DNA from 2 places in the Pseudomaricurvus sp. ABR4_320 genome. Region 2 is predicted to be linked to the other one. Evidence: predicted binding sites of a transcription regulator. Region 2 holds the regulator's gene; the other holds the start of a gene.
The links. The regulator FliA, encoded in region 2, starts transcription of late flagellar genes. The targets are predictions, from matches to a motif close to TAAAGTTATNNNNNNNNCGGCCGATANCC.
Positions count from the first base shown of each region.

Region 1: ACXAFR_RS03105 (DUF5610 domain-containing protein) is a predicted target of FliA. The motif match lies at 14,038-14,066, and genes of this name have one in related genera.

Region 1 is NZ_JBSWVF010000001.1:696,574-711,623, forward strand. It holds gene ACXAFR_RS03045 (hypothetical protein) at 1-241, shown strand, start outside; gene ACXAFR_RS03050 (hypothetical protein) at 442-687, opposite strand; gene ACXAFR_RS03055 (hypothetical protein) at 753-1,244, opposite strand; gene topA (type I DNA topoisomerase) at 1,245-3,959, opposite strand; gene ACXAFR_RS03065 (hypothetical protein) at 4,280-5,086, shown strand; gene ACXAFR_RS03070 (hypothetical protein) at 5,092-5,586, opposite strand; gene ACXAFR_RS03075 (universal stress protein) at 5,693-6,127, shown strand; gene ACXAFR_RS03080 (ATP-binding cassette domain-containing protein) at 6,192-8,099, opposite strand; gene ACXAFR_RS03085 (transglycosylase SLT domain-containing protein) at 8,272-10,275, shown strand; gene ACXAFR_RS03090 (hypothetical protein) at 10,574-11,152, shown strand; gene ACXAFR_RS03095 (chemotaxis protein CheV) at 11,308-12,258, opposite strand; gene ACXAFR_RS03100 (glutaredoxin family protein) at 12,397-12,657, opposite strand; gene ACXAFR_RS03105 (DUF5610 domain-containing protein) at 12,742-14,001, opposite strand; gene uvrB (excinuclease ABC subunit UvrB) at 14,149-15,050, opposite strand, start outside.
Region 2 is NZ_JBSWVF010000004.1:223,096-238,145, forward strand. It holds gene flhB (flagellar biosynthesis protein FlhB) at 1-246, shown strand, start outside; gene flhA (flagellar biosynthesis protein FlhA) at 393-2,615, shown strand; gene flhF (flagellar biosynthesis protein FlhF) at 2,693-4,300, shown strand; gene ACXAFR_RS10055 (MinD/ParA family protein) at 4,348-5,175, shown strand; gene ACXAFR_RS10060 (RNA polymerase sigma factor FliA) at 5,239-5,979, shown strand; gene cheY (chemotaxis response regulator CheY) at 6,167-6,553, shown strand; gene ACXAFR_RS10070 (protein phosphatase CheZ) at 6,580-7,377, shown strand; gene ACXAFR_RS10075 (chemotaxis protein CheA) at 7,398-9,764, shown strand; gene ACXAFR_RS10080 (protein-glutamate methylesterase/protein-glutamine glutaminase) at 9,819-10,931, shown strand; gene ACXAFR_RS10085 (flagellar motor protein) at 10,934-11,674, shown strand; gene motD (flagellar motor protein MotD) at 11,688-12,728, shown strand; gene ACXAFR_RS10095 (ParA family protein) at 12,946-13,815, shown strand; gene ACXAFR_RS10100 (chemotaxis protein CheW) at 13,812-15,050, shown strand, end outside.

The DNA.
Region 1 (15,050 bases), on a different contig from region 2:
TTCGTCCCCGGAAGAACGCGTTGCGCTACAAAAACGTCACTTCGATTGCCGTGCGATCCGTCTGATCTATACTCGTGATACGTCAGAGGTACTTCCACTATTCAACTCAGCGCTCTGCGCAGGTACCAGCGACACAGTAATTGCCTCCCCTGAAAACAATATCAGTGCGGCACAGATGAAGCGTTTACATCGCACTGCCGCGGCTAACAATGCGCAAGGGCTGCTGGTCAATTATTACTGATAAGAGTTTGTTCTCAGAATTAATTTAGGACCGCAAGTGGCTATCAAAGGGACTTTTCAGGCCTAAAAATCTGACCTCAAAAAAATCACTCAATTCTGAGGTGCAGGTTGGGACAATGAATGCTGGGATTTGCTTTTAGAAATCGCAACAGGACCTCTATCATCCAGCACCATTAACTCGGCCAGAGAAGAAGTAATGGATCAGTGATAGGTGATTTCAGAAGAATCAATATCTTCTTCGGATACTTCATCGGTATCAATGATGTCTCCGACAACTTCCATTCCGGCTTCGATCATTGCTTTCACGACTTCGAAACGGCTGTCCTGCAGGAAGGTTTTTGCTTCACTGGAGAACTTAATGCAGATCAGAGGCTCACCGTCCTCTCCGGCTCTGCGTAAACCGACACCACCATCAGGTAATTCGACAAGTTCATATAGTGAAGACATGTAGTTGACCGCTGCTCTTCTTGAATTTTTCAAAACATCTGCTAGCAGTCTACCACTGAAACTCGTCAATATTCCAGCAAGCCACCTCGCTCGACGTCAGAATACTGACGAAAAGCACGAATCAAACTTAATATTCGCTCTTTTGAGTGAATTTCCGCCGCCCCTGGGCTTCGAGAAATATCAGAGGCAATGAGGTCATCAGAAGAATCTCTCGATGATACAGGCGTTACCGTGTCGCTTAACGTTTGTAACTGGGCCAAATAGGAACGCAGCGTTATGGCCCAAAGTTGTTGCTCCAAGCGCATTAAACACGCCAATTGGGGAGTCACTGAAGCCTTCTGGTAAAAACGATTGAGCTGCCCATCAACGTCTTCAGGCGACACCTCATACACAAGCTCTGCACTAAAGAAACGCAATGCAACACCGAGATGTAACAGTGCTGACTCAAGTAATGTTTGCTCCAGACGCCCTTGCCCTTTAACTTGATCGACGAGCTCGAGCAGTTGCCCACATTGGGACAACTTACTCTCAACCAGGCGCCGGTATGGGTTCGTCATTTACTTCGCCGCAGCGGCGGCTTTGCGCCTTGGCTTGCTGGCTGCCTTCTTCGCCGCGGCTTTCGCTTTGGGTTTTGCCGCACCGGTATCAGCAGCGCCGACTTTCCAGGCACCGTTACGAAAGAACGCTTTCCAGCCCGTTGCTTTACCGTCTATCTCAGACTGCACGTACTGCTCTTTCGTCTTACGGCTGAAACGAATCACCGTCGGATTGCCATCATCGTCTTGCTGGGGCGCCGAAAACAAATGCGCGTATTTTTTGTCGATTTCATCTTTGTGGGGAATCAATTCCGCAACCAGCGGTGCTCTGGTTTCCCGATTTTTGGGAAATTGACTCGCCGCAAGAAAGAGCCCGGACGCGCCGTCTCGCAACACGTAGTGATCCTCAACTTTCTGGCAAGCCAATTCAGGCATGGCGACTGGGTCCATCTTAGGTGGCGCCGCCTCTCCGTTTTTCAGCAGTTTGCGAGTGTTCTTACAATCCTCTGCCATACAGCCGAAGTATTTACCAAAGCGGCCATTTTTTAACTGCATTTCGCTGCCGCATTTGTCGCACTCGATGGTGGGGCCATCATAGCCTTTAATCTTAAACTGCCCCTGCTCTACCTCATAGCCAGAACAATCGGGATTGTTGCCACAAATGTGGAGCTTGCGCTGCTCGTCCAGCAGATAACTGGTCATCGCGGTATTACACAACTGGCAACGCCGTTTTTGGCGCAACTGACGGGATTCTGCTTCTTCGTCATCATCCGCGTTGACGGCCTCGTCTCCGGGCGTCAAATTCATGGTCGCTTTGCAGCGTTCTTTCGGAGGTAACGCGTAACCAGAACAGCCCAAAAATACCCCGGTAGCCCCCGTTCGAACCTGCATGGGGCGACCGCAAGTAGGGCAAACAATGTCGGTTTCCGTTGGCTGATTAGGCCGCATACCCCCTTCATCGTTTTGCGCCTTCAACAGGGTATCTGAAAAATTGGCGTAGAACTGATCCAGCAATTGCAACCAACCAACCTTGCCATCGGCAACATCATCCAATGAGACTTCCATGTTGGCGGTGAAACTGTAATCCATCAACTCGGTAAAACTTTCGGTCAAACGCTCTGTGACGATATCGCCCATTTTGTCTGCATAGAATCGACGCTTATCGACGTGAACATAACCGCGTTCCTGTATTGTCGAGATGATCGACGCATAGGTGGAAGGCCGACCAATGCCTCTTTTCTCCAACTCTTTGACCAAACTGGCTTCCGTATATCTGGCTGGCGGTTTGGTGAAATGCTGACTAGGATCGAGTTTTTGCAGGTCGAGAGGATCGCCGACTTTAAACTCAGGCAATATCAATTCGTCTTCTTTTTTGGCGATTTGTGACTGCACTCGAGTGTAACCATCGAATCGAATTACCCGCCCCTTGGCACGCAATTCATAATCACCCGCCTTGGCGGTGACGGTGGTACTCGTATATTCCGCGGCAGTCATCTGACAGGCGACAAACTGCTGCCATATCAGCGCATAGAGCCGCTCAGCGTCTCTCTCCATTCCCTTGAGCTGAGTTTGTTGAACCTTGACCGATGATGGACGAATCGCCTCGTGCGCCTCTTGAGCGCCTTTTTTACTGCTGTAAATACGTGGCTTCTCAGGCAAGTAGCGCTCGCCAAAATTCTCCAGAATATAATCGCGGCAACTGTTCAAAGCCTCTTGGCTCAAATTCGTTGAATCCGTTCTCATGTAGGTGATATAGCCAGCTTCGTACAACCGCTGCGCTAACATCATGGTCTTTTTCACCCCAAAGCCCAATCGCGTACTGGCAGCCTGCTGTAATGTCGACGTGATGAAAGGTGCGCTGGGGTTCGATTTGGTAGGCTTGTCTTCCCGATCAACCACCTGGTAGCTGGCGTCGGTTAAGTCGTTAACCGCCGCCATCGCCTGGGCTTCGTTCAGCGGCTTGAACGTTTTGTCGAGATGCTTTTTGACCTCGAATCTCACCTGATCTTTGTCTTTGCCTTTCAGCTCCGCAAACAATTCCCAATATTCTTCCGGGATGAATGCGCGAATTTCCCGCTCGCGTTCAACAACGAGGCGCACAGCAACAGATTGTACGCGCCCGGCTGATAAACCCCGCGCGACCTTTTCCCACAACAACGGCGATACCATGTAGCCAACAACGCGATCTAGAAAGCGACGCGCCTGTTGGGCATCGACACGGTGCTGATTGATGGGCCCGGGATTGCGAAAGGCATCTTGAATGGCGTTTTTGGTAATCTCATTGAAGACCACCCGGCGAAACCGACTTTCGTCACCACCGATGGATTCCCGCAGGTGCCAGGCAATGGCCTCCCCCTCGCGGTCCAAATCCGTTGCGAGATACACGGTATCGGCCTTCTGGGCAAGTCGCTTAAGCTCATCGACAACTTTCTCTTTGCCGGGAAGTATTTCGTAATGCGCTGACCAGCCGTTTTCCGGATCGATACCCATGCGGTTAACCAACTGCTCTTTGGCCTTACGAGCCTTGTGCTCCGCTTTTTCTTCCGGCGACATTTTGCGAGTGATGGCCGCTTGGCGGGCCCGCTCTTTCGCATCGACCGGCTTTTTGGCACCACCACTGGTCGGCAAATCCCGGATATGACCCACACTCGATTTAACGATGTAGTCATCCCCAAGATATTTGTTGATAGTCTTCGCCTTTGCCGGTGACTCGACAATTACGAGAGATTTGCCCATAAAATCCTACACATTCCAAGAGTGAAAGTTCGCATCCAGACCTGAATGCCATCAAGACTGTCTACCATTTAACCCGCTGACAGCGGCGTTATCGCCAACGGCAGACTGTGGTTTTCACGGAGACCTACGCCCCGCTCTTTTTTTTACAGATAGCATATAACCACCGCAATTGGGAAGTATTGCCTTCAATCTGCGGTTTTGGCGAATCTCTGCACTACCAAAGTCTAAAGTTCGCTGACGGAATGCCGCTACAGTAAAAAACGCGATGATTCTATCCATTCATCGACTTTTCAACCTAGTTGCGGCCCATTTACGATCAAATGACTCCTCTGGACTGGTTAATTTTATCAACAGCCATCGCCATCGCCTCCTTGGTAGGGGTCAGTATCATCAATGAGAAAGACCGCCGCCGTCGCGATTTACAATCTCGAGTCTCTCACTTAAAGCTCCGTGCACATAACTTGGAGGAGCTGGTTGGCGAGGTCGACCAACTGGTAGAGGGTCACCAGGTTGCCAAGCTCATCAACGATGAAATTCTTGAAATTGCCACGGAAATGAAGGCCGAAGCACCAGAAGCGACATACCTGGACGCCACCTATCAATCCGCGCTTGCACGCAATGACTCACTCACCGACGAGGCGCTGCCAGACTACTTTGATCGTCTCAAAGAAAGCGATGCCAAGATCGCCAGAGCCCAAAAACACCTCAATGAGGCCGCGAACTTAATAAAACAACTGCAGAGTCGCAACAAATTATCAGTTGAGGAAATGAGCGCCTGCCACAGCCAACTCAGCTGGGCCCATTTAATGGTGGACGTCATTTCCCATATTGGCCAGGGTCACAAAGCATCCAATCGCAAAGACGTTTTGTCCGCTCAGGCGTTTTACAAGCGCTCGCAGCAGCTCTTGATGCAATCTTCCCACCCGGACAAACGTCGTCATCGCATGATTAAGGAACTGGCAGAAATTTTGAACGGAAAACGGGCGTTTCTGTCTGAAGACTTGATGCCGGAAACCCAATACAACCCAACGAAGGCCATTCCCCAGCCGATTCCGCCTGAGGAGCCGGAAAATGGCGGCAATGACGCAGATAATCCCGAGGCTAACACCTCGGCAACAGGCAACTGATACAGCTACCTCATGAGCGCGGTTTTAATGTCTGATAGCGACGCGTAAACCTGCTCCAAGCGATCTAATCCGCCTTTCTCATTCCAAAAGCAACTGACCCCCTGACTGCCTGAAGCAACGGATACAACACCATCAGGAAGGGAATCCAAGAGGTGAGCTAACCTGGGCAGTAAAAATGCCTCTGTCGATGTAGATGGCTTTTCCTGCCAATCCCATACCCCATGGGCATGGATATCATGGGTAAAATTCTTGCGTATCAGCATCCATCGATGGTCGCTCTTTTCCTTTGCCTGCCAAGGAAGGCAGTACACGGAAAACAACTCCGGCCTATCCTGTCCAGGATTCCTGGGATCAGGCGCCATGTGAATACGCAGGCCTTTTTGAATTGCAGCCTGCCGCAGCTCTGCCTGTCGGCGTTGTAGGGCCGAAGGCTGCATCAATAGGATCGGCCCCAACAGCAACGCTACTGCAGCTGCGCAAATCAATATCGGAACCCACATAGTTCTCCCCCGAAAAATCGTGCAGTGTACTTGATCTATGTCTAGGCAAGGTACTGGCAAGGGTTTAGTATCAAATGTGAAGAGAGTTCTGCAAAGGAGCTGAACCATGAGCAACTACAAACACATTCTCGTCGCAGTTGATCTATCTGACGAATCTCAACAAGTCATGACAAGGGCCGCCACTCTGGCGGAAGCGAACGGCGCAAAACTCACCGTACTGCATGTGGTTGAACCCTTAACCTTCGCCTATGGCGGCGATATACCCGTCGATCTTACCGAAGTGCAAACTCAGCTGCAGCACAAAGCGAATGAACAGCTGACTGCCTTAGCTGCGCCAGCCAATCTGCCGGTCGAAGATCGCAAAGTGGTTATCGGTCAACCGGTCGCCGAGATTCATGAAACCGCGAACGATATCGGCGCAGATCTCATCGTTCTGGGAAGTCACGGCCGCAAAGGACTGGCGCTCATTTTAGGGTCTACTGCAAACGGCGTACTACACGGCGCCAAATGCGATGTTTTGGCGGTGCGTGTAGCCGATTAAACAGTCGTTTGTTAACGAACGAACTTGCCCGGGGGACGGGTTTCGCCCCCCGGTTTCTGCTCGCTTAAGCGCCGCTGTCCAGCTCTTCCCAGCGGGCGTAGCTTGCATCAAGTTCGGCTTGCACTTGTGCCATTTTGTCCAAGGTTTGAGTCACCTTGTCGTGATCTCGCTGATAAAAATCAGCCGCTGAACTTTCGGTCTGTAGGGCTTCCAAATCCGCTTCCAGGGCTTCAATTTTCCCTGGCAAAGCTTCCAATTCGCGCTGTAGTTTATAGCTTAATTTGGGCGCCGGCTTAGCGTTGGTTGGCGCAGACCCAGACGTCTTGGTAACAGCGACGTCTACGGCTGTTTCCAATGGCTTTGCCGGCTTATTGGACTCTGGCCATTTGCCTCCCTGACGCTGCCAATCTTCGTAGCCTCCGATGTATTCCCTAACACGCCCCTGACCTTCAAAGGCGATGGTGCTGGTCACAACGTTATCGAGAAACGCTCGATCGTGGCTGACCAATAGAAGCGTCCCAGAATAGTTTTGCAACAGTTCTTCCAAAAGCTCCAAGGTTTCAACATCGAGATCGTTCGTCGGTTCATCCAGCACCAGCAAATTGCTGGGCAAACTGAATAATTTGGCGAGTAACACCCGGTTTCTCTCACCACCCGACAGCACTCGCAGCGGCGTGCGTGCACGCTCACCGGTAAAAAGAAAATCACCGAGATAGCTGATCAGATGACGGTCTTTCCCATTAACGGTAATAGAGTCTCGACCGCCACCAATGTTATCGATCGCATTTTTATCCAGGTCTAACTGGTCCCGCAATTGATCGAAATAGGCGACTTGTGTGTTGGTTCCCAATTGCACCAGCCCATCATCAGGTTGCAGCTCACCGAGAATAATTTTGAGCAGCGTCGACTTACCAATACCGTTGGGGCCAATCAGTCCAATTTTGTCACCGCGTCTCACCAAAGTCGTGAAACCATCGATCAATACTTGGCCGTCGTAAGCCTGACGAATACCTTCAAGACGAGAAACCAGTTTGCCGGACACCTCGGCATTATTTAGCTCAAACGCCGCTCTACCTTGTTGAACCCGTCGCTGTGAACGCTCCTCACGCATGGCTTTTAGGGCGCGAACACGCCCTTCGTTACGCGTCCTACGAGCCTTGATGCCTTGACGAATCCATACCTCTTCCTGGGCAAGCTTTTTATCAAACAGCGCATTGTGGCGAGCTTCTTCTTGCAATTGTTGCTCTCGAAACTCCAAAAAGCTGTGATAATCCCCGTGCCACGCTCGCATGTGGCCACGATCCAGCTCAATAATGTCTGTCGCCAGCGCCTGTAAAAACACCCTGTCGTGGGTCACAAAAATCACCGCGCCGTTGAAATCCACCACCTGCTCCTGAAGCCACTCAATAGCTTGCACATCGAGATGGTTGGTCGGCTCATCGAGAAGCAGAAGTTCTGGATCTGTGACCAGTGCTCGCGCCAAAGCTACCCGACGCCTCCAGCCACCGGACAGTTCATTCATCTTTTTCTCTGCAGGAAGCTCCAGGCGGGTAATCAAGGTCTCCACTCGCTGCTGCAGCATCCAACCATCGCGAGCCTCAAGTTCCGTTTGGATCTTTTCAAATCGGTCCATAGCCCCGTCAGCAGCGAGATCCATTGAGAGATGGTGATACTCGGCGAGAAGGCTGCCGACCGGATCCAGACCGCCAGCGACCATATCGTAAACGCTGGTGTCAGCTTGCTCGGGCAATTCCTGCTCGAGCCGAGCAACCCTCAGTTCAGGAGCCAACCACAAGCTTCCGTCATCCAGGGTTTGATCCCCCGTTATGACCTTCATAAGAGTGGACTTGCCCTCTCCATTACGCCCGATCAGAGCAATTTTCTGGCCTTTTTCAACCACTAAGTCTTCGCTATCGAGCACCACCTGGGTGCCAAATTGAAGATGTGCATTTTTCAGTTCAAGTAACGGCATGAATCATCAACGTCAGAACTACGAAAAAAGCGTCATTTGCCCTCAAGGCTTTGACCACCATCGTAGTATTGGGTATTAGTAGGATCTTTGTGCTGCATTGCACAGCAAACAAAAATTTTTGGATTACAATTCATTATAAATAAATCGTGACTTCCTTTGTCGAATTCTTTGCGTGCCACCACTCACTATGCCGATTGGAAACGAAAAACGCAGCTCGAGACGATTTCTAGCCTGGTCTTTCCTCGCTTCCTGCCTGACGCTGCACTGCCTGGCCGCCGGAGATAGCGGCAACGCAACGTCGGCTGACCAGCTCTCCGCCCGCCTGGAAACACAACGCCAGATCTACCGAGAAGCTCAGTCGGCCCTCAAACATCGGCAGGTCCAGAGTTATCGAGAGCTCTACAAAGAACTTCGCGATTACCCACTGCGGCCCTATCTCGACTACTACGAACTCAATCGTCGCCTCTACACCCTCCCCCAGGCAGATGTTGACCAGTTTCTAAAAGCGAATCAAAACACGTATCTCGGCAGCAAATTAGAGCGCCGTTGGCTGGATACACTGGCCAAGCAACACCAGTGGCCAATCTATCTCACCTATTATCACAACGACATTTCCAGTACCTCTCTGCAATGCCTAGCGGTTCAGGCACGGCTGGAAACTGGCGACGCCAACGCGCTGAAAGACGTTTCTGCACTCTGGACTGTGCCGCGCTCACAACCAAAGGAATGTGACCCTCTCTTTGAGCGGTGGATCGACCAGGGCGGGCTCACCAGCGCGCTTGCACTGAAACGCTTTCGCCTGGCGCTGCAAGCCGCCAATTATTCTCTAGCGCGCTACCTGGTTCGCTTCATGACAGGTGACGACCTGGAACTCGCCAATCGTTTTCGTGCAATCAGTCGTTCTCCCCAAAAAATTGTCGATCTCGATGCTTTTCGAGAGCAAAGTCCCGCAAACCAAGAATTGATTCACTTCGGCATTCGGCGCTTTTCTCGCCTCGACCCTGTCGCTGCGCTCAATGTCTGGCACAAATACGATGCTCAACAGCTGTTTGATGAAGAAGATCGCAAAGACACTGAGGAATACCTGGCCTTACAACTGTTGCGCAAAGATGAATATGCGACCGTAAATAACCTTCTGGAAGGCAACACGGAAATCAGTGATGACACGCTCATAGAAACGCTGATTCGCGAGGCCTTGCTGCAGCTCGACTGGAGCAATGTCTCCCACTACATCACGCTACTGTCAACGGAACAACAAAACTCAGAACGCTGGCAATATTGGCGGGCTCGTGCTGATCAGCAGCTGAACACGGAATCCCAGGACGCCTTAGCAGGCTATCGAAGCATTGCCGATGTTCGCAGCTACTATGGTTTTATGGCGGCAGACCACCTGCAGCGCAATTACCAGTTTGACGATACCCCTGTATCTATACAACCCGAACGTTTGCGCCGTATGGCGTTGAATCCAAACGTCATGCGCGCGCGCGAGTTGCGCGCAATTGGCGATACGCTAAATGCGAATCGCGAATGGTATTACTTCAGTCAGCGGCTGGCAGTCCCGGAGGATCACATCGCTGCGGCCAAGCTGGCCTATGACTGGGGCTGGCACGCAAAAACGATCTCGTCACTTGCCCAAGCCCGGGCCTGGGATGATCTGCGCATGCGTTTCCCCCTTGCCTATAATGAGCAGGTGATGGACGCGGCACAGAGAAATCAAGTCTCACCGCTACTCCTCTACGCTATTGCTCGCCAGGAAAGTGCCTTCGCAGAAACCGCACACTCTCCTGCAGGCGCAATGGGACTGATGCAGTTAATGCCAAATACGGCTCGACAGACAGCCAGTCGCGCAGGTGTCGACTTACGTCAAACCCGTGATCTCTACACACCAGATACCAATATCGTACTCGGCAGTCATTACATCACTGAACTCCTGGAAAAATACGCAGGGAACCGAATTCTCGCAGCGGCGGCATACAATGCCGGTCCACATCATGTCGACCGCTGGCTCGAACGTTCAGCCCAAAGGCTTCCAAACGACGTTTGGATCGAGACCATCCCCTTTCGAGAAACCCGTAAGTACGTTCAGAATGTTCTGGCGTATTCCGTCATCTATGGTTACCGGACGGGCAATACCACCGCTTTGTTGACGCAATTGGAAATTAAGCAAACGTTATAAACAATCGGTCATTTTCAGCATCCGGCAATAACTGAAAGCAGACATCCTTGATTGCACAAATTTTTCTACATCGCTGTTAAAAAAAGCAAAAATAATTTTATTCGTCCAGAGAGGAAACGGCTTCGATGTTTTGGATCACTTTCAGAGTACATATTTTCTAACTCGCCGGATTGGCGAGGATAAAGTCGGTCTACATCAATGGTTTTTGGCACACAAACACCGAGCCTGTGACAAGAATCCCAGTAGATCTCACGGAACTTGTCTATGCTTGAACTGAGGGTTAAATGGAGAGGATTTCATGGCCGTAACTAAAACATCCGATGAGCAGCTCAGTCACCACGACGAATTGCTGCACATTCGCGAGACCATCAATATGCTCTGCTTGGCGGTCTGTCAGATTGAAGCCTCGCTCAATGAGAGTAACGGTTCCGTTTCCGACCTTACCCAATCATTTACCGAACTGGCTCAACACCACTACGACGTCGATACCAGCATTCAAGCAATGAGCACCAATGGGGTTTCTGAACTCACACCGGAAGTTCTAGAGTCCTCCGAGGCCATGCGCGAAAAGATCAACATGGCAATCACTGCGTTTCAATTTTACGACCGTATCAGCCAGCGGCTCGACCACGTGGCTCGCAATCTCGAACGGGTGAGCAGCGTAATCGGCAACCCCAAACAACTCAATGACCCTGAGATCTGGGGCTCCATTCAAGACAAAGTGAAAAGCAGTTATACCATGGAGTCAGAGCGCATTATGTTCGAACACATTATGCGCGGAGCCAGCGTCAAAGAAGCGCTGGAAATCTATAACCATCACTTTTCTAGTGAAAAAGACGAAGCCGACACGACCACAGACGAAATTGAACTCTTCTAATCGACCGTATCGCGGGCGGCATCAAAAGGTTGCCCGCCTCCTCGACCTACCCACTAACGTCACCCCCACAAAACCACACCTGATGCGTCATAAAGACGTATCACTTTGCCGGTCTTATGCCGGAACAGATAAGTCTAAAGAGGATTGAACGACCCCTAGGAATTTGCTTGCAGCTTTTCTCGCAAGAAATCCTGAACTTTGGTCGCCAGGTCATCGGGCTGAAACTTAGACAAGAAGTCGTTACAGCCAACTTTGCGCACCATGGCCTGATTAAAACTGCCAGACAGTGACGTATGCAAAATGACGTACAAACCTTCTAATTTGGGATCAGAACGAATTTCATGGGTCAGCCGATAGCCATCCATTTCTGGCATTTCAGCGTCAGTGATGACCATTAAATACTCTTTCTGAACATCGATACCTTCGGAAGACTGGTGCTTTAATAGTTCCAATGCCTGTAACCCATCGGGACAATGAATCGTCTCTATACCGATGTTGGACAATGTCGAGCGCACTTGTCGATATGCGGTTGGCGAGTCATCCGCCATGAGAATCTTCAGCTGATTACGGCGGGCATATTCCGCAAGGTCCTGATCGAGGATATCGGCGGAAACGTCCGTTTCAAATGGAATAATTTCAGCCAGTACGCGCTCGACATCAATGACCTCAACAATTTGATCATCCAGCTTGGTGATGGCCGTCAGAAAATGACTGCGCCCTGCCCCCTGTGGAGGAGGCAGAATGGATTCCCAATTAAGGTTCACAATGCGATCCACGGCCCCTACGAGAAACGCCTGCACAGACCGATTATATTCTGTCACGATGAGATTCGTGTTGGCATCTTCCTGATTCCACAGTGGGCGTCCGCCAATCGCGGCATTGAGGTCGATTACAGAGATCGTTTGCTCGCGAAGGTGAGTCACACCGCAAATCACCGGATTACTGTGTGGCAGGGCCGTGAGCGGCGGCACCTTCATAACTTCCTGGATCTTGAACACATTCAGCGCAAATTTTTGACGTCCGCCCAATTGAAACATCAGCAGCTCCAGCCGATTCTCTCCAACCAGTTGCGTGCGCAGATCGACTTTATCGAGCAAATTAGACATAGATAACCAGGATTCCGTGTAATACGACTAACTCAATTAATTCTAGTTCAAGATACCCTGCCTGACTGAGATAACTGCTCAAAAGTCCCGTGAAAAACCGCCTGCATAAGTCTCAAACTATTTTTCAGCGGTTATGCGTCACGCAGGATGACAATCTCTGGCACGCAAAAATTCTTCAACGTTAGAGCACTCAAAAGGCCAGCCGATGTCCCCATCGTGATGCTCGAGAGAGAGGACAGGAATGCGGATACCATAGGCAGCCACCAATGAATCGTCCTCGGCAATGTCAACAACGCGCAAGGTGATGGGATATCGAGCCAACAGTGGCGCGATAAGGGCTTGTGCTTCCTCACACAAATGACATCCAAGGGTGGAATACAGAACCAGAGTCTGGGGCATGACGTTCAATCCTAAAAATACACAGGCTGGACATTGTAGCCCAGCCGGGGAATAAACCGCCTGCCACTCAGTAGTGGCTAAAACTTAGAGCTTTGCATCAACCGGCTCGCCCAGGGACCAGGAGACAGCACTCATCAACATTTGATCCCCCCCCTCTGTACGCTGTGCCACCAGATTTAGCAGCAGTGATTTGGGCTTTTGGAACTCAGCAGCTTGATCATAAGCACTGAGGACTTGGTCAATAAAATCAGCCAGGGCTTTGTACTGCTGCCCTTCCCAGGATGCCAGCGACTGCTGACTATCTGCGGCCTCCAGTGCAACATCAGGCTGGTCAATTACGGTTTGAGGTTCAGGCTGCTCCCAATCCTGACTAAGACGCAGTGAGTAACCGGAAATTTCACGGCTGTCGTACCCCATCTCAAGGGCTTTCTGGAAGGCGGCAGTAATGTCGCCGTCATAAAAGCTTGAGGACAGTTCATCGACCTGAGAGAGCAGGTCCGCGATGGCCGCCATTTCTTCGTCATCCAGATCACCATTGACCTGTAGCGCATAGGCACCACCGGCCTCGGAACCCAGACTGTTCTCAAAGTTGCCTTCTTCAAGCATCGACAAGTAATTGCTCACAGAGTCAGAAGAATTACCCGCGGCCAGAATGTGTACGGTGTCGCCATCTTGCGTGGTCAGCTCAAAACTAAAACGCTTGCTGTACTGGCTCGCATCGCTTTGCAAGGATGCCAGAGACGTTGATTCAACGGCAGTCTCAGACGACACCGCAGGGCTGGCAGGCGAGACTTTCTCCGCTGACGCGGCAGCGGTATCCGTCGCTTGAGCGACGCTGTCTTGCGCTTCCCCAGTCGGATTCGCAGATGGAATAAACGCCGCTTTGAGATCTTCAATGCCCTGCTCTACCAGTGATTGTGTATGACCTAAATCCTGGGAAACGCTAAATGGAAGAGATTCAAGCCCTCCAAGCAGCTCCAACGCATCCTGATAGCCTTTCTGAAACCCCTCCAAGCCTGCTTCCAGCCGCGACTGTAGCTCTTCAGGAGTCGCGCCGGCAGCCACGTCCCGCTGCAGTTGTGCCTCGATAAAGTTCAAGATATTGCCCGAAGACTCCAGAGCCAGCTCAGACGGCTCAGAAACCACGTCTGCTTGACCAGCACCGCCGGCCGAGCTTGGCCCAAAGGCATAGGTTAAACTAACGACAGAGGACGAATCAGAAGGGATATACACCGACGCCGGGTTCGCCTCCTGAGGCGCAGCTGTCGCGACTTCCTTGACATCAGTCGCTCTGGAAGCCGGTTGAGCAACTGGAGAATAAAGAGAAAGGCTGACCGCGTTCACTGGGGACACTCCTGCATTGATGGTGGCAGATACCCCTGTTATCGCGCGTATTCGCGAAATCTTTAATATCTCTTTCGTCTATCGGTAATTCTTTTTGATAATAAACCCGCTACAGATGCAAACTTTGCGACGCGACAACCGATGTACTCAACGACCTGTGGCATTCTTTAACGTAGTGATTTGATCTCGAATCGCCGCCGCTTTTTCAAACTCCAGATCTCTAGCCGCCTGAAACATCTTCTCTTCAAGAGCCGCAATCTGCTTGAATGGATCCCCGGCGCCGAGATCGACATCGTAAGTTCCTTTTTTATCCGCGACTTTCTGACGCTTGCCTTTGGCGCCCGGAATATAACCGGCCTCGAGAATGTCCTTGACCTGTTTGCGTATGCCTTGAGGTGTAATGCCATGCTCTTCATTATGCGCAATCTGCTTCGCCCGCCGACGCTCGGTTTCATCCAGTGCTCGCTGCATGGACCCGGTGATCGCATCGGCGTAGAGAATGGCTTTGCCGTTCACATTGCGTGCGGCTCGCCCTATAGTTTGAATCAACGAGCGATCAGAGCGTAAAAAGCCTTCTTTGTCGGCATCAAAAATCGTCACCAATGATACTTCCGGCATATCCAACCCCTCTCGTAGCAGGTTGATACCGACCAACACATCGAACTCCCCAGCCCGCAGATCGCGGATAATTTCCATCCTTTCAACCGTGTCGATATCCGAGTGCAAATAGCGCACCCTAACCCCATGCTCTTGCAAATAATCGGTAAGGTCTTCCGCCATTCGCTTGGTGAGTACGGTAATGAGAACGCGCTCGTCCTGGGAGACACGAGACTGGATTTCAGACAGAGCATCATCAACCTGATTGCCCGCAGGCCTCACCTCCACAATGGGGTCGACCAAACCGGTGGGACGGACGACTTGCTCCACAACCTGCCCCGCATGCTCTCGCTCATAGGGACCTGGCGTCGCTGAAACAAAAACCATCTGCGGTGCAAGACGCTCCCATTCATCGAATCGCAAAGGGCGATTATCCAGCGCTGAGGGCAGCC
Region 2 (15,050 bases):
ATGGCGCTTAAAATTCGTGAAATTGCCCGCGAGCACAAGGTGCTTGTTATGGAATCGCCGGCGCTGGCGCGAGCTATTTATCATACGACAGAGGTTGACCGAGAAATTCCGGCGGGCCTCTACATGGCTGTGGCGCAGGTGTTGGCCTATGTCTTTCAGTTGCGTAACTATCGGAAGGGAACAGGCGATCGGCCAGATAAACCTCGCAACATTCCTGTACCTAAGGACATGCGTTATGACCCGTGATTTTTGAGGCTGCTCGATCTTTCGGGATACGCCTTACTCTCTGTTTTTTAATGATATTTTATCGCGTCGCATTATTTTTTCGCAGTCAGGTACAGTTTTTGCGACAACGGTCTTATTACGTATTTTAGCGTCAAGAAACCGTTGTTATGGCACTGCCTTCTTTCCAGGATCTTCGTGGTTCGCTCGCCGGTATAGACCGGCGCGCGGCGCTTGCGAATGTCCGCAGTGCCGGTCAGGGCAATCTCGGTATTCCTCTTTTGTTGCTCATGCTGTTGGGCATGATGACGCTGCCTCTGCCTCCGTTTCTGCTCGATCTGTTTTTCTCGTTTAACATTGCCCTGTCGATTGTCGTTCTACTGGTTGGTGTCTATACCCTAAGACCTCTGGATTTTGCGGTCTTCCCAACGATTCTACTGGTGGCCACTCTGTTGCGTTTGGCTCTGAATGTCGCCTCGACTCGGGTGGTTCTGCTGGAGGGGCACGAGGGTGGCGATGCGGCGGGAAAAGTAATCCAGGCTTTTGGCGAGGTGGTTATCGGCGGTAATTACGCGGTCGGTATTATCATCTTTATCATTTTGATGATCATCAATTTTGTGGTGGTGACCAAGGGTGCTGGCCGGATATCGGAAGTGAGTGCTCGATTCACCTTGGATGCAATGCCCGGCAAGCAGATGGCTATTGATGCGGATCTTAACGCTGGCTTGATTGATCAGGATGAAGCTCGTACTCGGCGACAGGATGTTGCCTCAGAGGCCGATTTTTACGGTGCCATGGACGGTGCCAGCAAATTTGTGCGCGGCGACGCGATCGCGGGCATTTTAATTCTGGCACTCAATATTATCGGTGGCCTGATTGTTGGCATGGCGCAGCATCAACTTGAATTTCGAGATGCGCTGGAAAAATACATCTTGCTGACCATTGGTGATGGCTTGGTCGCACAGATCCCATCTCTGTTGCTGTCGACCTCAGCGGCCATCATGGTGACGCGTGTTAACAGTGCTGAGGACATGCGCAAGCAGGTCATGCGCCAGATGTTTGACTCTCCCAAAGCTCTGGGGGTGGCGGCCATTGTGCTGTTTATTATGGGCGCCATTCCCGGCATGCCTCACACCTCTTTTCTGGGGCTGGCGTTTCTAGCAGCGGGGTTGGCGATTTATCTGCATTGGCGTAAAACCCGCCCAGAACAAGTTGAAGAAGGTGATGGCGCACGCACAGGCAGAGTTCCTGACAAGCCCGGTGTTGCCGCGCTGGGTGGTCCCGGTGACAACCGACAAGGGGTCACCGTAGACGCGGACGATTACAAGCCGGCAGAAGTGGCGGATATCGGTTGGGACGATGTACAGCCGGTTGATGTTATCGGCTTAGAAGTGGGCTATCGGTTAATCCCTTTGGTCGATAAAAGTCAGGGTGGTGAGCTCTTAAGTCGCATCAAAGGCGTTCGTAAAAAGCTGTCTCAGGAATTGGGTTTTTTGGTTCCGAGCATTCATATTCGCGATAACCTCGACTTGCTTCCCAATGGTTATCGCATCAGTTTAATGGGCGTGGTTCTCGGCGAAGCCGAGGTTCATCCCGATCGCGAGATGGCGATTAATCCCGGTCAGGTGTTTGGCAATATCGATGGACTCGCCACCAAAGATCCCGCGTTTGGCCTGGATGCTGTGTGGATTGATCGCAGTCGCAAAGACAAAGCTCAGACGCTCGGCTATACCGTGGTGGATGCCAGCACGGTGGTGGCAACCCACATCAATCAGATTCTTCAGAAACACGCCAGCGAGCTGCTGGGGCATGAGGAAGTGCAGAAGTTGCTCGACAAACAGGAAGAGCATTCCCCCAAACTGGTGGAAGAGCTGGTGCCCGGTGCGGTGACACTCAATCAGTTGGTGAAAGTGCTGCAGGGGCTGTTGTTGGAGGGTGTGTCTATCCGTGATATGCGCACCATTGCCGAGGCGTTAGTCGCTGTTCCCAAGGGTCAAGATACTGACACGCTGATCGGCGCGGCGCGGGTAGCTTTGCGTCGACAAATCGTGCAAACCATTGTTGGACAAGACCCAGAGCTACCGGTTATGACCTTAGAATCCGGTTTGGAACAGTTATTGCTCCGTACCTTTCAGCAGGTTCAAAAATCTGGCGGTGAAGCCAGCTTTATTGAACCGTCACTGGCGGAAAAGCTGCAGCAATCTTTGATTGAGTCAGCGCACAAACAGGAGGCGAAAGGGCGTCCTTTAATTCTGCTGGTTGCGGCACCTCTGCGAGCGATTATTGCGAAATTCGTTCGTCACAGTTTGCCGGATCTTAAGGTGCTGGCCTATACGGAAGTGCCGGACAACAAGCAAGTCACCATCGAGGCGGCGGTCGCAGTACAGAACTAGCCACTCGCGGTGACAACATTTTGTAGAAACGTTTGACAGAAAAATGTCGTTTCTGTTTGGCGATTGGAGTGAGAAACATGAGTATCAAGCGATTTGTAGCAGCGGACATGCGTCGGGCATTGGAACTGGTGCGTGAAGAAATGGGGCCTGACGCCATCATTCTCTCGAGTCGGCGCGTAAAGCAGGGCGTGGAGATACTCAGTTCGTTGGAGGCCGATGGCGCCGCGAATGTTAAAGCGCCTGCAGAGCCTTTTATATCCGCGACCGAGATGCCTCTGGTCAGCGACAGTGATGAGTCTTGCCAGCAGGCGATCAAAGAGCTTTTGGATGCCGGTGACATACAGGCGGCTACAGACATCGCCAAGAAATCGACAGTGGTTAAAGCTCGCCGGGAAAAAAGCACAGATCGACAGACCTCCTTTCTTGCTCAGGAATTGGAAAAGGCGCAGGCGCAGATGCTGGCCAACCAGTCCCTGGCTGCGGCAAAAGCAAAATTGAGCCAGCGTCCTCGCAATCGCAGCCTCGAAGTTCGGGGAGAGGTCGTGGGTGGCGAGCGTCAACCAGAACCGATAAGCACACCTCTGGCGGCGGCTCCTGCCGCTGTTGAGCCTGCGCCCTTGTCATACGAAGCGAAGGCGTCTGCTGAAGCCGTCGCCAAGGCGGAAGCGCGTGCAGAGGCAAAAGCCAAGGCGGCGGCCGAGGCGGAAAAACAGCGTGCGGAACAGAATCGGCAGATGGAGCTATTGCAGACCGAGTTGGCGGATATGCGGTTGTTGCTCGAGGAGCAGCTCAATCAAGTGGCGATGCCTGCTCATGGATCGGCAATTAATCGCACTCCGTTTCAGCAGCGTCTGGCGCGTCGGCTGCAAAATTTGGGGTGTACCGAAGCCAGTATCAATGCAGTCTTGGGGCGGGTAAGGCCAACGCGTTCTATGCAGGCTGCCTGGTGCGACGCTCAGTCACAACTGGCGCAGCTGCTGCCTATTGCGGCGAATGATCCCGTTGCCGAGGGTGGCGTCTTCGCGTTCGTCGGTGCGACGGGCGTCGGTAAAAGCACCACCATTGCCAAGCTCGCGGCCAGACACGTTCTCGAGCATGGTCCCCATAGCGTCACACTGGTGACAACAGATTCAGCGCGTATTGCCGGTCACGAGCAAATGCGCGCCCTGGGCCGCATTCTTGGTGTGCAGGTAAAAGTGGTTGAAGATATCGAAGATCTGCCATTGTTGGTGCGTCGGTTGCGCAACTGCAGTTTGGTTCTCATTGATACCGCCGGGTATCGCTATGGTGATCCCGATTTGCGGATGCAGTTGGAAGTGCTGGCGGATATCCCTGAAATTCAGACCTATCTAGTGTGCGCCGCCAATACGCAATTGCAGATGATCAAAGCAAGCTTTCACGCCCATGCCGGCGAAGATATCCACGGATGTATATTGACCAAGATCGATGAAACCGCAAGTTTGGGGGAAGCATTAAGCGTAATCATCGAACATCAGCTACCTTTGTATTACACCACTAACGGACAGGAGATCCCTGCCGATATATCCCAGGCGGACTCTCGTAAGCTCGTCGTCAGGGCGGCGCGCTTGGCAAATGCCCATAGCGAGATCGAAGAGCCAGAAGACGTTGAGGAAATCGAACAGCTACAACAGCAGCTGTCATCCGTTTCCCTGGCGGTCCACTGAAACCCGGTTTTGCCGACCAGCAACGCGGCGAGAGGAATAAGAGTTCAATGAGTCTTTCAAACAGCGTACAGGTTATTGCAGTTACCGGCGGTAAAGGCGGGGTGGGCAAGACCAATGTTTCCGTTAACCTGAGCATTGCCTTGGCAGAATTGCGTCGCCGAGTGGTACTGCTCGATGCCGACTTGGGGTTAGCGAATATCGATGTCCTTTTGGGGCTGCGAGCAGAAAAGAATCTCGCGGACGTTTTAAACGGTAGCTGCAGTTTGCGGGACGTCATGCTGACGGGCCCTGCCGGAATTAAAATTGTACCCGCGTCTTCCGGTGTTCAACAGATGGCGTCGCTGGGCAATCAGGAGCACGCCGCGCTGATCAACGCATTTAGTGAATTAAGCCATCAGCTGGATGTGTTGGTGGTTGATACCGCGGCGGGCATTTCGGACACAGTGGTCAGTTTTGTGCGCGCATCCCAAGAAGTCATGGTGGTGGTTTGTGACGAGCCTTCGTCGATTACGGACGCCTACGCGCTGATCAAACTCCTGCACAAAGATTACGACCTGACGCGGTTTCGCGTGGTTGCCAATATGACGCGCAGTGTTCAGGAGGGGCGCAACCTGTTTACAAAATTGCAGACTGTGTGTGATCGGTTTCTGGACGTGGCTCTGCAATATGTCGGTCACATACCCTTTGACGAGAATGTTCGCAAAGCGGTACGCCAGCAAAAACCATTGTTGCAATATGCGCCGAACTGCAAAGCCTCGCAGGCCATTCGACAAATGGCAACCGAGGTGGATCGTTGGCCCAGGCCCAGCAGTGCGCGGGGGCATCTGGAATTTTTCATTGAAAGTCTTCTGCAGCCAGCGCACGCAAGTGCTTGAGTTCAGAAAGGCAGGGTGCTGATCAAATTTGAACGGCGTTGAGAGGTCAGTGAGTTTTCTACCATGTGGGCAAGTAGCGATTCGGTTATGTACGAAAATCCCTCGCAGGACTTGAACTCCATTCGGGTTGAAGATCACGCGCCCCTGGTAAAGCGTATTGCCAGTCATATGATGATGCGTATGCCTGCCAGTGTGCAGATTGAAGATCTGATCCAGGCGGGCATGATCGGCCTGCTGGAGGCCGCTCAAAAATATGACCCTTCTCAAGGGGCGAGCTTCGAAACTTATGCTGGCATTCGTATCCGCGGCGCCATCGTTGATGAAATGCGTCGCGGCGACTGGGTACCAAGATCAGTACATCGCAACGCACGCCGGGTGGCAGAGGCTATTGCAACGGTGGAGGCCCGTGTTGGCCGCACTGCAGCAGACCAGGAAGTTGCCGAGGAGATGGACGTTTCGCTCGATGAGTATCATTCAATACTCAACGACACAACGTCGTGTCGTCTCTTCAGTTTTGAAGAAGAGGTCGGTGGCGAAGAATCGGTGGTGGAGCCGCTGGAGGAGTCAGGAGCCTTCGCGACGCCGCAGGAAGATTACCAGCGGGAGTCGCTGCGCAAATCGTTGGCAGAATCGATTGCGACGCTCCCCGAGCGCGAACAGCTCGTGTTGTCGCTGTATTACAACGAAGAAATGAACCTGAAGGAAATTGGTCAGGTGCTGGGAGTGAGCGAATCAAGAGTCAGTCAGATTCACTCTCAGGCGGCGATGCGACTGAGAGCCAGAATGACAGGTTGGACCAAATAACACGTGATAGTGACGCCTGTTTTAAGCGGCCTTTAGGGCTGTTTACGAGACTCCTAGTGGCGCCCTGTTTTTGTCGCTGAACCCCGGAGCTTACATTTTCCGGATTGGTCAGCCGAAAAACTGGCTAGGGACAAATCAGCTACTAGACTATTAGTAAAATCCCTTTCCGGGAAGACGGAGGTTTGAGTTGGACAAAAACATGAAAATCCTCATTGTCGATGACTTTTCGACAATGCGCCGGATTATCAAAAACCTGCTGCGGGATCTTGGCTTTACCAACACCCAGGAAGCTGATGACGGGCTGACCGCGTTGCCAATGTTGAAAAATGGTGATTTCGACTTTCTGGTGACGGATTGGAATATGCCTGGTATGACGGGAATCGATCTGCTGAAAGCGGTGAGAGCGGATGCCAGATTATCGTCGCTGCCTGTGCTGATGGTAACGGCTGAAGCTAAGCGCGATCAGATAATTGAAGCGGCTCAGAGTGGTGTAAACGGGTATGTGGTGAAGCCCTTTACGGCAGCTGCGCTGAAAGAGAAGATTGAAAAGATTTTCGACCGAGTCAACGGTTAAAAGAATAACCTCCCTAAGGTTGGCCCATGGATATAGTCCCGGAATTACACCAGAACGAAGAGTTTATTCAGGAGTTGCAGGACTGCGCCAAACAACTCTCCGAAAAGCTGGCCAGCGATGATTACAAAGGCGCTTCCGAACTGATCGGAAGGCTGATGGAGGCTCGCGATAAGAATATGTTCAACGCGGTCGGCAAGCTGACACGCGGCCTGCACGATGCCATCGTCAATTTTAACGTCGACGGCGATTTCAGTAAGGACCCACCGGACATTTGCGCGTCTGAAATCAAAGATGCGTCAGAGCGCTTGAATCACGTCATCGAAACCACCCGCGCGGCAGCAGACAAAACCATGGATATGGTGGAAGCCTCGGCGCCGATTGCACAGAATTTGTCAGAAGAAGCCAGTGCGCTGCAGGAAGAGTGGCGGCGCTTGCGCTCACGGGAAATGAGCCCGGAAGAATTTCGAGAAGCATATCATCGCATTGATGCGTTTTTTGTCACCATTCGTGAGGGCACAGATACACTCAATAAAAACTTGCAAGACATCATTCTTGAGCAGGGCTTTCAAGATCTGACTGGACAGGTACTAACAAAAGTTATTGGGCTTATATGTGAAGTGGAGTCCAGTCTGGTTGATCTGGTTCGAGTTGCAGGACAGGTTGAACAGGTCACCGGGATGCAACCTGGAGAGCGCGATGCCGACGTCAAGAAAACAAAATCTAATATTGAAGCCGAAGGGCCGCAAATCCATGCGGACAAACGCGAAGATGTGGTCGCAAATCAGGATGAAGTTGACGACTTACTTTCCAGTCTGGGCTTTTGAGAATATTTGAGGGTCTGTGAATGGGATTCGGAGACGACGAAGAGATTTTGCAGGATTTCCTGGTTGAAGCCGGAGAAATCCTGGAACTACTCTCTGAACAGTTGGTTGATCTTGAACGGTCGCCAGACGATAAGGATCTGTTGAACGCGATTTTTCGTGGCTTTCACACAGTAAAAGGTGGCGCGGGGTTTTTGCAGCTCAACGCCATGGTGGAATGTTGTCACGTAACAGAAAACCTGTTTGATATCTTACGTAACGGCAAACGCGAAGTGACATCCGAATTAATGGATGTCGTGCTACAAGCTCTGGATACGGTAAACAGCCAGTTTGAGCAAGTCCAGCAACGCGCTGAATTGGAGCCAGCTCCGCCAGAATTGCTGCAGACGCTTGAGCGTCTCGTGAATTGTGAAGACATTGGGGAGGCGGCAGAAGTCGCGGCAGAGCCCGAACCTGAGGCGCCTGTAGAAGCCGCAGAGGCGCCGGTAGAGGCGGCACCAGCGGCTGACGCTGGCGGGGAACAGGCCGCGGATATTACCGACGAGGAATTTGAAGAGCTGCTCGATGCATTGGATGATGCGCCTGCCGCGCCCGCTGCGCCGAATGAAAGTCAGGAGTTGAACGCTGCATCGGACAGTGATGATATTTCAGAAGATGAATTTGAAGCGCTGTTAGACCAGTTGCACGGTAAAGGGAAAGGTCCGAGTGCAGAAGGTGAGGCCGCAGCACCGGCGCCTGCTGCTTCAGCGCCCGCACCCACGCCAGCTCCGGCCGCTGCTGGTGATTCCGAAAATATTTCAGAAGACGAATTCGAATCCCTGCTCGATCAACTGCACGGCAAAGGCAAAGGTCCAGGAACCGAGGCTGGTGGCGAAACGGCTCCGGCCGCTCCCGCAGAAGCCGCATCCGCCCCCGCGGCTGCCGCGCCAGCACCGGCTGCCGGCGGTAGCGATCTGATCACCGACGATGAATTCGAGAAACTGTTAGATCAGTTACACGGCAAAGGTAAAGGTCCGAAAGTAGAAGCGGCTGGCGAAGCTCCCCCTCCGGCGGCTCCTGCTGCTGCGCCAGCGCCTGCACCCGCTGCTGCGAAGCCTGCACCCAAACCACAGCCGAAGCCAGCCGCTGCACCCGCTAAGCCTGCCGCGGCTGCGCCTAAGGCGGCTCCGGCGAAGCCAGCCGCGCCACCAAAAGCGGCTTCCAAGGAAAATGCCGCAGCTACCGAAACGACGGTCCGTGTAGATACTCAGCGTCTCGACGATATCATGAACATGGTCGGTGAGCTGGTGTTGGTCCGCAATCGCTTGGTTCGGCTCGGGGTTAAGGCGAACGACGAAATTCTGTCGAAAGCCGTCGCAAATCTCGATGTTGTCACCGCAGATTTGCAGACATCCGTGATGAAAACCCGGATGCAGCCGATCAAGAAGGTGTTTGGCCGCTTTCCTCGAGTGGTTCGTGATCTGGCGAGAAATCTGAAGAAAGAGATCAATCTGGAACTGCAAGGTGAGGAAACGGATCTCGATAAAAATCTGGTCGAGGCTCTGGCTGATCCTCTGGTTCACTTGGTGCGCAATTCCATCGATCACGGTATTGAATTGCCTGCGGATCGAGAGGCTAAAGGCAAGCCGAGAGTTGGGAAAGTCATTCTTGCGGCGGAGCAGGAGGGTGATCACATTCTGCTTTCCATCACCGACGACGGTGGTGGCATGGACCCGGACAAGCTGCGTTCAATCGCTGTGGAAAAAGGCCTGATGGATCAGGACGCGGCAGATCGCCTGTCCGATACCGAAGCCTTTTCACTGATCTTTGCCCCGGGATTTTCGACCAAGAAAGAGATTTCTGATGTATCCGGCCGCGGCGTCGGAATGGATGTGGTCAAAACCAAGATCACCCAATTGAACGGCAGCATTGAAATTGATTCTGCGCCCGGTAAGGGCACCCGAATCAATATTAAAGTGCCGTTGACGCTGGCCATTATGCCCACGCTGATGATTATGCTGGGTAAGCAGACCTTTGCTCTGCCGCTGGTCAGTGTGAATGAAATTTTTCACATGGATCTCACCAAAAGCAATGTGGTTGATGGACAGGAATGTGTGACAGTGCGCGAACGCGCTGTACCCATATTCCATTTGAAGAAATGGCTGGTGCGCAGTAGCTGTGCGTTCGACGAGCCAGATCAGGCCCACGTTGTTATTGTCACTGTGGGAACACAGAAAATTGGCTTCGTGGTAGATCAGCTGATCGGCCAGGAAGAAGTTGTCATTAAACCGTTGGGCAAGATGCTGCAGGGAACCCCTGGAATGGCGGGTGCGACCATCACCGGAGACGGGACTATCGCCCTGATTCTGGATGTTCCAAGCATGCTCAAGCGTTATGCGGGTCGTGTTTGATGCGCAGATGATTGCCGTCGTGGATCATCTGCTTCGGGCGTGGAGTTGTAGCTCATGACCATCAAAGTACTGGTGGTTGATGATTCCCATTTTTTTCAGAATCGGCTACGTGAGCTGCTGGAGGATCACCCTCAGTTGAGGGTTGTGGGGATCGCAGCCAATGGCTGTGAAGCGGTCGAGAAAGCTCGGCGATTGCAGCCAGACGTTATCACCATGGATTTTGAAATGCCGGTGATGGACGGGGTGACGGCTGTCAGAGAGATCATGCGCGAGCGTCCCGTTCCTATTCTTATGTTTTCATCGATGACCTATGAAGGCGCGCGTATAACGTTAGATGCGTTAGAGGCGGGTGCGGTCGACTTTTTGCCTAAAAATTTCGCGGAAGTTGCCAACGATTCCGTGAGGTTAAAGAAAAAATTGCATCAGCGCGTGTTAACCATTGCGCGACCTGCGGTAAAAGTCGGGCGTGCTGAGGTTACTCAGACCGTCGAGAAAAAAGTGTCGGGAATTGCAACTGCCAGTCCACTGCCGTTGAAGCCCGCGACGCCATCCGCCTCGCCTCGAAAGCCAGCCTCGGCAGCGCCATCGAGTCAAGGTTCGTTAAAAGGCCGCATCAAATTGCTGGTCATCGGTGCGTCTACGGGTGGGCCGGTAGCCTTGAATCATGTGCTGACGGAATTACCTGCGAATTTTCCAGTACCGATTTTATTGGTACAACACATGCCGGAGAACTTTACCCGGGCCTTTGCTGAGCGACTCAATACGAACTGCAAAATTACGGTTAAGGAAGCCGTATCGGGTGATCGATTGCAGCCCGGACTGGCCATACTTGCCCCGGGTGGCAAGCAGATGATGGTCGATGCTAAAGGTGATGTGCGTGTATTACCGGGTGATGCTCGTATGAATTATAAGCCTTCTTTGGATATTACCTTTGGGGCGGCAGCCAACAGCTTTGGCAAGGCATCATTGGGATTGATTTTAACCGGCATGGGCAGTGATGGCTGTGAAGGTGCCCGTCTGATCAAACTGCGCGGTGGCCATATCTGGAGTCAGGATAAAGATAGCAGCACGATTTATGGCATGCCGATGGCCGTTGCGAGAGCGAATTTGACGGATAAAGTGTTGAACTTACGTGATATTGGTTCCACGTTGACGCGAGAGCTCTAAGCATGGATTTGTTGAGCGTCATCGGCGTCATTCTGGGATTTGCCGCCTTGATTGGCGGTAATCTGATGGAGGGGGGCAGCTGGCAATCGCTGGTCAATGGTCCGGCTGCACTTATAGTTGCCGGTGGCACCATAGGGGCAGGTTTGCTGCAGACGCCTATCACTCAATTGCGCCAAGCGATTAAGCTTCTCCCTTGGGTATTTCGACCTCCACCGCAGAAACACCGCGATGGGATTAAGCGCTTGGTGCGCTGGGCTAACGCTGCGCGTCGCGAAGGACTCTTGGGGTTGGAAAACCTGGCGCAAAGAGAGAAAGACCAATTCGCTCGTAAAGGGCTACAACTCTTGGTCGATGGCAACGAGCCAGAATCGATTCGGCGGGTCATGGAAACAGACATGATTGTCGCCGAGCAACGGGATTTAGACGCGGCGCGTTTTTACGAGGCCATGGGAGGTTATGCTCCTACTATCGGTATCATTGGTGCGGTGATGGGCCTTATCCATGTGATGAGTAATTTGGCTGATCCGGCTGAATTGGGGCCAGGCATAGCGGTCGCGTTTGTCGCCACCATTTACGGCGTTGCCTTTGCCAACCTGCTGTTATTGCCGGTCGCGAATAAAATAAAAACGTGTATCTATGAGCAGTCTCAATTTCGAGAGCTGATGATCGAAGGCATCATTGCCATATCAGAAGGTGAGAATCCAAGATCTATCGAGGTAAAACTCGATGGGTATCTGCGCTGACAGGGGGCTGTCGATGCCGCGTCGGTATGCCAGAGATATTACTACCAATCACGAACGATGGCTGGTGTCTTATGCAGACTTCATTACCTTGTTGTTTGCTTTTTTCGTTGTTATGTATTCGGTATCTCAGGTCAGCGAAACCAAGTATCGTGTGCTGTCCGATACTCTCACCCAGAGCTTCGGACTGCAGGCCACATCGTGGGATTTCAATCCCATCGATATTGGTAGTCCGTCTTTAGAGTCAAAACCTGCGGTAATTCCCGACGGTGGAGAATTGGAAACCAATCATCTCACTACGGGCGACGGTGCCTTTGATCGTACTGCAGACCTACCTCAGCTATCAGATTTATTTCAAGATCGATTTGCTGATCTGATCGACGATAAAGTTGTACAGGTGCACAGCAATGAATTCTGGTTAGAGTTGGAACTTCCCGCGGGAATTTTATTTGAGAGTGGTGACGCAGAAGTTACTTTTGAGGCGGAGTCCATTTTTCAAGAGGTCGCCGACGTTTTAAAAGGCTTTGATAACCCGATTCAAATCGAAGGATTTACCGACAACATTCCCATTAACACCAACCGCTTTCCGAGTAACTGGGAGCTCTCCGCATCACGCGCGGCAGCGATTGTTAAACTGCTTGCTGAAGAGGGGATTGAACCAGAGCGCATGGCGGCGGTGGGGTACGGCGAATTTCAGCCCGTTGCTGATAACAACACTGAAGAGGGGCGCTCTGCTAATCGGCGGGTGGCGGTGATGATTGCCCGCGAGCGTTGGCAACGACCGACGGTGGATTCGCGAGAAGCGGTTGAAGAAGCCGTTTCGCCATCTTTGAGAGAGGAATCGGCGCCCTACCCGGAGCCGGCTTTGCAGCAAAATGATTCTGACAGTGGCGTCTCACCACTCATCCCTTTAGAAAACCCAGATGCTGCCGCTAACCAGGAAGAGGATGGGAGATCTCAGGTCGAGAGGTTAGAACCTCTCGGCGATATTACTCCTGTCGAAACCGAAAATGGTGGTTTGCTGTTCAGTTCAGATCCGGATTTGCCGAGAAATTGAATCTGTAACTCTGAGCATACAGTGTCACTCTTAACGGCATATTCAGCGCGCTTTAATGGCTGGTACGGGCCTTGCTCAACAGTTCATAGAGTGACTTTGGCGACAAACCCTTGACGCCGAGTTGAAGTGACAACATCGCGCTGGCGTTGATTGGAAATAGGTCATACCGCCAGAGAATTCATCCGTGACAAACGAACACGGAGAAGGGGTAATTATTTTGTTGGTTTGGACTGTTGCGAATCAAAAAGGCGGGGTGGGTAAAACCACAACCACCGTATCTTTGGCTGGACTTTGCACCGAGCAAAATCTGCGTGTTTTGGTTATCGATATGGATCCCCATGGATCTCTATCCAGCTACCTTGGATGCGATCCGGATCTTGTTGATCAAGGCTGTTTCACGCTCTTTCAGCAGCGGAAGAAAATGGATCGACACCTGGTCCACGAGTGTATTCAGCCGACAGAGTTTCCTAATTTATCCATTCTTCCCGCATCACTTGGGCTTGCTACGCTGGAGAGACAAGTTATCTCGCAGGACGGCATGGGATTGGTGATCAGTCGTGCGCTGAAATTGGTTGCTGATGATTTTGATATGGTGTTAATCGATTGCCCTCCGATATTAGGAGTACTTTTGATTAATGCACTGGCGGCCTGCCAGCAAATATTGATTCCCGTGCAGACAGAATTCCTTGCGATTAAAGGCTTGCAACGAATGACGCATACGTTGGATATGTTGACACGATCTCTCCGCAAACCGCTACCGGCTACGATTGTTGCGACTATGTTTGATCGACGTACTCAAGCATCGGTCACCAGCTTGCGACAATTGCGTAACAGTTATCCCGAATCGATCTGGCCGGGGATGATTCCTGTCGACACCAAATTGCGTGATGCCAGCAAAGCGGGAATGTTACCGAACCTTTATCAGTCACAAAGTCGCGCCGTCGAGGCGTACCGTTCGCTGTTTAAATGGCTGGCCGCTCGTTCAGATGACCCGCTGTTGCAGCATACCGGCAAAAAGCGTCGTGCGGCGCCGATCGTCATCGCCGACGCCGAACCTCTGTCTGCCAGTGAGGGTATGGTGTCATGACGCCAACAGCAAAAGATTCTGGCGATGTGTTACAGAATTATTTTGATGATTTACTCGGAGGGTCGGAGCTGCTTGTCTCCGATTCCGATGATAAGGAAGTTGTAAAAAAGTCTGCAGAGGCGGTTGCTATCGAAGATACGCAGCTGGCAACATCTATTGAGCCAGAGCCAGAGCCAGAGCCAGAGCCAGAGCCAGAGCCAGAGCCAGAGCCAGAGCCAGAGCCAGAGCCAGAGCCAGAGCCAGAGCCAGAGCCAGAGCCAGAGCCAGAGCCAGAGCCAGAGCCAGAGCCAGAGCCAGAGCCAGAGCCAGAGCCAGAGCCAGAGCCAGAGCCAGAGCCAGAGCCAGAGCCAGAGCCAGAGCCAGAAGTGGCCCTCTCTGATTCAGCATCTGAGGACATATCCGTCGAACAGGTTCCTGTCGAGGACAATGTGGTCGCTGAATCGTTATCGGCTGATCTTGTAGATCCCGCTGACAATTCAATGGCTGCGGTTGCCGAGGATTTCTCAGTAAGTGTTGAGCCTGCAGAGGTCGAGATGACGCCGGCGGCTTCTCCCGAGCCTTCTACGCCTGAACCCTCTTCTCCAGAATTGCTGCGGCAGCCGCTAGTAGAGGTCGCGACCGATACTTTGCCCGAGGCTCAAACAGACCCTCAAGACCTTCGACGTTTGGCCCTTGAGCGTCTTAACCGGATGCTACAAACCCTGCCGGAAGTTGCCGTTGCAGAAGCTCCGGTCATAACCGAAACACCGGTCGAAGTCGCCGCGCCAACCACAGTTGTGGCCGAGACAATTGTCGAACCCGTTGTTGAAACGGTGGTCGACACCCACGTTGCCGAAGCCGTTGTCACGGAAACAGCGGTGGAAACTGCCACAGAGCTTGAGGCAGTTACAGAGGTAGAAACCGACGTCGAGCAGATTCAGGAAACCTGGGTTGATGGCAAACCTGTCTGGGCCCAGGATGAATTCGATGTATTGTTGGTTGGGGTGAGCGGTCTGACTCTCGCCGTACCTTTGACGTTACTTGGGCAGATCTACCCGATGGATGACAGCCTGACTCCGATATTCGGACAGGCTGAATGGATGATGGGCATTGCCCATACTCCGACGGGTAACGTACGCGTGGTCAATACGGCGCAATTTGTTATGCCTGAGCGATATCAGCCGGAATATGCCGGTGAGGCGAAATATATCGTCACTTTTCACGGGCTGCCATGGGCCCTTGCCGTGTGTGATGTG